3 regions of the Sneathiella sp. genome follow, and region 1 is predicted to be linked to each of the others. Evidence: riboswitches for the same ligand, from Rfam matches in the RefSeq annotation. Region 1 holds a riboswitch; each other region holds the start of a gene.
The links. A riboswitch is a leader RNA that binds a small molecule or an ion and turns the genes downstream of it on or off. The one in region 1 is predicted to bind cobalamin.
Positions count from the first base shown of each region.

Region 2: it holds a riboswitch for cobalamin, as region 1 does, so the genes downstream of both, V7723_RS07685 (energy-coupling factor ABC transporter permease) here and V7723_RS05655 (CbtB domain-containing protein) in region 1, are expected to answer to the same signal.
Region 3: it holds a riboswitch for cobalamin, as region 1 does, so the genes downstream of both, cobW (cobalamin biosynthesis protein CobW) here and V7723_RS05655 (CbtB domain-containing protein) in region 1, are expected to answer to the same signal.

Region 1 is NZ_JBALWD010000007.1:55,628-57,894, reverse strand. It holds gene V7723_RS05665 (DUF1636 domain-containing protein) at 1-370, opposite strand, end outside; gene V7723_RS05660 (CbtA family protein) at 370-1,101, opposite strand; gene V7723_RS05655 (CbtB domain-containing protein) at 1,112-1,285, opposite strand; cobalamin riboswitch at 1,321-1,536, opposite strand; gene V7723_RS05650 (class I SAM-dependent methyltransferase) at 1,685-2,267, opposite strand, start outside.
Region 2 is NZ_JBALWD010000010.1:17,641-19,907, reverse strand. It holds gene V7723_RS07690 (pyridoxamine 5'-phosphate oxidase family protein) at 1-191, shown strand, start outside; gene V7723_RS07685 (energy-coupling factor ABC transporter permease) at 225-908, opposite strand; cobalamin riboswitch at 963-1,170, opposite strand; gene V7723_RS07680 (alpha/beta fold hydrolase) at 1,291-2,001, opposite strand; gene V7723_RS07675 (cupin domain-containing protein) at 2,057-2,267, opposite strand, start outside.
Region 3 is NZ_JBALWD010000012.1:107,794-110,060, reverse strand. It holds gene cobW (cobalamin biosynthesis protein CobW) at 1-1,004, opposite strand, end outside; cobalamin riboswitch at 1,173-1,362, opposite strand; gene cobD (threonine-phosphate decarboxylase CobD) at 1,397-2,267, opposite strand, start outside.

The sequences.
Region 1 (2,267 bases):
GATCGATCATTGCAGGAACTCCGCTCTCTGATTTCAAGATGCTATGGGCTACGGACAGTATGCCTTCGCTATCTCCCTCCGCATCAACACCACCAATTACATAGGTCCATTTCTGGGGGCTAGTAAATGCGATGGTAACGGATTTATCACAAACAGCCAGACAGTCTACAGATTGGATACTAATATGAGGCTGCGTTGCCGCAAGAGCCTTTAGATCATTATGCAGACGCCTGCCATCGGAATTGCTCTGATCTTCGGCACCCTCTATTAAGCCACAGCTCGTGCAAACGAAAACCGTAACCATTGCAAAAGGGTTATTGCGGCCAACCACTTCAGGAACTTTATTATTTTGAGCATCTGGTGAAGACATCAACCCTCGGCAGCTTTCTCTTGCCGTTGCCAAACAAAGCCTACGGCACATCCGGCGAACACCCAAGCAATAGCATGCAGGACAAGCGAGCTTGACGCGAAATGCGCTGCCAGTTCTGAGGGAACTTCACTGGTTAGCATCACTGGTTGAGGTGCGCCGATTAAATGCGGCAATCCGATAACACAAATGCCAAGAATAATTGCCCAAATTTTAGAAACGCGGAGTACAAGCCAAAGCCCTACCGCCGTTGCGACAACGGTGCCACCCCACCACATCTGCCGGGCTGTTAAATCTGCGGCGGCTGCGCCCGGAAGCTCCGGGCTTAAACCCAAGCTCGGTGCTAATCCTGTAGCGGTAAAACCCGCCAGCCCCCATATTAAGCCTGATCGAGGTGAAATCTTACCCTTTGCGAGGAACATCGCTGCAAGCAACATCAACGAGTATCCGATTGTCGTAATTATGGTCGCGATTGATGTGTAAAAGGTCCGCTCTAAACCGTTATCTGGCGCCCAGGCTTCTTCTTCGGTTTCGTTGATATCGCCATGCACTAAAATGACATTTGCGTTAATGACTTCAAATTGATGCGCAGCTGCGTGATGGGAGGCTTCGGAATTTTCATAAAATTCAGCGGCCAGTATGAGGGGCGTAGTCGTTACATGTTGAATAGCCGCTGTAGGCACACCTGCAAGGATGCCGGCCATGACACCGACCCACAAAAATCGCAAAAACATGCTTTAATCCCTAGTGACAAGGAAAAGACATAGTATGGCGTGAATCATGTGCCGCGTTGTGAAGAGTTGCGGATGGCGCAAAGCCTGTCAGGAAAACCAATCCAGCGCCCAAAAGAAAAACGAACGCCGCTATCGTGCGAACATTAATTTCTGCCGTTACCTGATTTTTAACAAGTGTACTCATTATATTCTCCTAAGCTGCTCCTGCGGCAGCCGATGGGCTCAAAAATTACACCGGCAGGTCTCCTGGCTTACGGGTTGCTGCTTTTGCTCTCCTTCCCAGCCAAAATAGCCAGTGGACAATGAACAATCGCTATCCGTCTACAGTCGCGAGGCGGCCTTGGTCTTAGCTCAATTTCCATCAAGCTGCACCAAGTTCCCTTTTCATACCGATGAGCAAAGTGCACAAAAGTAACCGATGTTGTCTAACTTCGAGCACTATAGCACTATTTGCGGTTTTCCTTGAAGGAAATTAGCGGCCGAATTAAAAAACGTGAAAATCTATCACGAAGCGCCCGCTTGCACTTGAGCACCCTTATCTAATAGCTAATTGTGATAGGTGTTTTTAAATTAGTTTCCAGTATTACGAAGATATTGCGACAATAATTTTCCACCGATCAGCCATGTGTTTTTCGCATTCGAAAATAATTTCAAAACCTGCTTCTTTAAGTAAATGTTCGTGATTGTGGGAAAAGCTATTTTCTTGCCCAAAAACATAGGAGTTGAATGTTGTAGATAAATCATGATCAGGCGATATTGGCTCAACCAATGCAATGCCAGTATGATACGGGCTTTCCCGTACAAAATTAAATACTTCTTTTACCGATTCCTCAGAAAAGTACTCAAGCACGCCGCCATAACTCATTACGAGGCAGTTCTTGCCCATATTTGACTTGATGCCTTCAACCGCATCGCCAGAAACAAATTTCAGTTTTGAATTTCCAGAATATGTCTTTCTATTTTCTTCAATAATTCCGCTATTAATGTCGATACCAATACCACGGTCAATACCTGGCAAGCTATTCGACAAATAATTCAATACTTGACCATCACCGCAACCAATTTCCAAAAGCGTTCTAAATTCTCTTCTGGAGTGCATCATGTTCTGAAGCTCAACTTCAAAAACCGCATGTTCGTCGCGAAACCATTCTTCGAATCGCCCATCA
Region 2 (2,267 bases), on a different contig from region 1:
TCCGGGTGACAGCCGAACATATTTTCCCAAATTGCCCGCGATATATACCGACACTGGCGTCGGAGGAGGCGTCGGTTTATGTCCCGAAGGACGGGTACACGCCGCCAGACCCGGACTGGAAGTCCATGGATTTTGTTGAGGATGTGTTTGCAGCAGAAAAGCTGTCCGCACAAAAAAAGAAGGACGACTGACGCCGTCCTTCAGGGTCGCTGATCAGCTGCTGATCAAACGCTTGGCTGATATAGCCGTTTTTGGAATACGCCGCTGTCGCGGAACTTGTCGATATTCTTGGCGACGGCAAGGACGCCGAGATCGGCCAGAGGCTCGACCACAATCACCAGCATATAAGCGGCGCTAAACGCACTGATCTGTGCCAGATTTTCAGCACCGAAGCCATTGCCATAGAAAGCCCAAAAGGCAACCCAGACAACGATACCGCCTTGATAGGCTGTTGAAAGTGCAAGCGCCTGTTTATATGTCACGTCTTTATAGGCGATATTCGCCGGGATAATCTTCTTGGCAATCAGGCTCATGGCAAACAGCGGCAGAATCAGCGTCGTGATGTTCATGCCGTATTGCGGCAGATCGATGGGCGCGAAGAAAACGCCTTGAAGGAGCAATCCCGCCATCAGGCCAATGGCGGCCGGACCGGCCCCAAAAATAAGGAACAACGTAGATCCAAGAATGAAATGCACTTCTGATACGCCAACGGGATAATGCGGCAAGATCTGAAAGAAACTGAAAACCAGGACAGTGGTGATCACCGAGCGGACCGCGAGAGGCGGTAGCCCGCCGTCTTTCCTGACGGTGTCCATGGCCATTTTTGCAGCCAGTCCAAGGGTGCCTAAAGCGGTTGCGTAACTGAGGGCAATTTTGGCGCCGTCAACAACTCCGGGTTCGATATGCATGTCATTTCCTTCTCTCTTGCACCCATCGTGCAGTGAAGGCGCCAAATAAGGCGCCGGGTCGGTTGCTGTCGGGCAGGTCTCCTGACTCACGCTTTAGCACCGACATTCGCCTTCCCGGATTGCTCCAGTGGCATGCTGAATGCGGCTCGCGTTCACAGTTGCGAGGGCAGTCACGGATCAGGGCAACTAGCAAGCTCCCTACCGTGTTCCCTTTTAATTCCGAAGGCGTCGCCTTCTTGAAACCCGACCCTAAATCTATAGTCGCCCCATTCTGCAAATACAATCAGAAAGAGCGAAGCACTCTTGTTTTTAAGATGACGCGAAAAAGCCGGTGCTGCAGTGTGGCAGCACCGGCTTTCGGTGGATCTCTTGCGCACCCTGTTTACATCATAAATCGGGCGACTTTTTCAGGCACAGATAACGTCGGAAAATGCCCGGCATCCAGATCAAAGACCTGGTCGACGTTCCAGTTGCGTATCATTTGATCCTGCGCCGCAGGGGAGATCATCTTGTCAGCGGTAGTGCGCAAATAGATTTTCGGGACCGAGCCGAAATTTTCTTCGGTCACGGTGATGCCCGCGACAAAAGGCGCCGTGGCCTGTTGCGCCGCCATCAACGGGAGAGAATGCTGAATTCTCGCTTCCTCAACATCATGAAAAGCGAAGGCGCGCACGGTTTCCTCCGACGCCGACGCGTAGCTCTGGTCGTCGGAAAAGGTAATGGCGGAGAGAAACTTACTTTCCGTGTCTCGCTGCATCGCAGCCAATGCATTATCGCCATTTTTTAGCAGAAACGCCGTCACGTAAATCAGTTTCTCGACTTTTTCCGGTAGCTGCTCCGCCGCCTCAGAAATAACGGTGCCAGCCAGGCTATGTCCGGCAAGGATGGCCTTTCCATCAACATCTCGAAGCGCTTGAACGACCGTATCAGCATAGCTTGCCAAGGTGACTTTGGAAATTTCCTGAGGATTGCCGTGGCTTCCGGGAAGATCAACTGTGGTAACCGTATGACCTTTTGCTGTCAGGTAAGGCGCTGTGAATTCCCAGGCCCAAGACCCTTCCCACGCACCATGAACCAATATGTAATGTGACATTTTTCTCTCCAGTCCGGGCTCAAGGGCCCGGGATAAATAAGGTTGTTGACCTCTGCTAACTCAAATGAAAGGTGACGATTTTTGCCGGAATCTCGTCAGAGACATTAACGATTTGGGCTTCCGTTCCGGCAACGGGCACCGCGAAGCTTTTTCCAGCAACAATGCGTTGAGTGGGCTGTCCCTTGACGCGAAGCTCGACAATTCCTTCGGCAACGACACCCATGACGGGCTCGAACGTATCAAGGAGCAAGCTGCCGCTTTTGGCA
Region 3 (2,267 bases), on a different contig from region 1:
GCCGCTTGATCCATGTCATGCTCGCCAATGATCACGAGCTTACTGACGCGGCTTTCCCCCGGTGCCCAGTCGCGGTCGTAATAATGTTGAAGACGATTTCCAACGCCTTGCAATACCAGACGCATATCTTTTCCAGCAAGCGAGAGAAATCCTTTCACACGTAATATTCCATTGCCTTCAATGGCAGTGTGAAGATTGCTGAGAAGTGTTTCGAGAGACATAACTTCGCCAATGTCGAGAACATAGCTGTCAAAATCGTCATGTTCATGTTCGTCAGCATCATCATGAACAGACGGCCTGGCGGCCAGATCATCCTCTGCGGCGGCATCCAATCCAAGTAGGACGCGGGCATCAATATTTCCATGGCTTGTTTGCACCATTTTAACGGAGGAGCGAACTCGGTTGCGAATTTCAGCAATGGCCGTCTCTATTTCCTGGTCCGCCAGTAAATCCGACTTGTTGAAAATGATCATATCCGCGCAATTTAACTGATCTTCAAAAAGCTCTTCTAGTGGGCTATCATGATCAAGATTTTCGTCATTTTCGCGCTGTTCCTGAACCGCAGCCGGGTCTGAAGCAAACAAGCCATCTGAATAGGCTGGTCCGTCAATGACGGTTACAACGCCATCAACCGTTACTTGGGTGCGCACTTCAGGCCAGCCGAAAGCTCGAACCAACGGTTTGGGTAACGCGAGGCCAGAGGTTTCCACAATGATATGATCTGGTTTTACGTCTCGATCGAGCAGCTTTTGTATCGTTGGCAGGAAATCATCCGCGACAGTGCAGCAGATACAACCGTTGGCCAATTCAACAATGTCTTCTTCAGTGCAATTTTCGTTCCCGCAGCCTTTCAAGACATCACCATCGACGCCTAAATCACCGAATTCGTTAATGATCAGAGCCAATTTTTTGCCATTGGAATTCTCAATCAAGTTCCGAATGAGGCTGGTTTTTCCCGCTCCTAAAAATCCGGTGATGACTGTGGCTGGAATTTTGTGATTCATGAGATCTGGTTTCCTGTTAGAACAGACTGCAAAAAGGAGAATAAATTACGGAAAGTAAAAGGCCGACAGACAGCACGATGCTGGCTCTTCCATGGAAGAGGCTCGGCACGGTTCTTAAACGACACTCGAATTGATATCAAGCTCATCATGATCCTCCGTCATGCAGCAAAAGTTTCAATGATGATGGCAGGTCTCCTGGCTTGCGAATGGCACTCACACAGTCCTTCCCGAATTCTTCAGTGGATTGTTGTGTCAGCTAATCGCTTACAGTTGCGGGGACAGCCGCGGCATTGATTTTATAATCTCACCGCATTCCCTCTTAACTCCCAAACTGGGAACCATCACAAGGGACGCTAAGGCTGAACGCGGTCGCTGTCAATTAGTTATCTCGCCTAACATTCATTTTGCCAGTTATTCAGGGCAGTGCTAATTCTTTGCCAGTCTTCCTCCGTTCCAGGAAGCCCAAATCTCAAAAATCCTGCCCTTTCTGGAAACATTCGACAAAGAATGCCTTGTTCGCAGAGATGACGGAAAAGGGTGTCTGAAGAATCTGTTTGAGCAAGACAAAACAATGACGTTTTGCCGACGACATCTAGGCCGTTTTCTGAGAGTAAGGATGAGAGTCGTTCTGAAGACTTTTTTAAGCGATAGCGTGTTTGTGAAATCCAATTTGAATCTTTTAGAGCTTTAGTAGCCACTTCCATTGCCACGCCGCTGACAATCCAAGGGCCGAGAGATTGCTGCAGGAGATTAATTGCCGGAACAGGTCCAAGACAGAAGCCGAGGCGCAAACCCGCAAGTCCAAAAAACTTCCCGAAGGATTTCAGAACGATTGGGCCGTTTGGCGAGATTGCTTGAACCAAAGATTGCTTATGATTAGTATCTGCAAAAGCTTCATCTACAATGAGTTGACCGTTTCGGGACTGTAACAATTTAGTGAGTTTTAGGAGCCGTGATTTATCATGTAACGTACCGTCCGGATTGTTTGGGCGCACCACCACAACAAATCTTGTTTCTTCCGAAATGTCGTCTATGTCTGCAATTTCACGCACCTGATGGCCAGCTTGTTTCCAACTGGCAGCATGCTCCGAATAAGTGGGGGCGAGAATATCAACTTGGCTTCTTGTGTATAATCGTGGCAAGATTTGGATAGAAAGTTGAGTGCCGGGCGCGGCACAAATTTCTAGGGTAGGCGGTGCATCGTAGAAATTTCTTGCAGCCTCTAACATTGTTTTCTCTGCGTTTGTTCCAGGCAATCGTTGC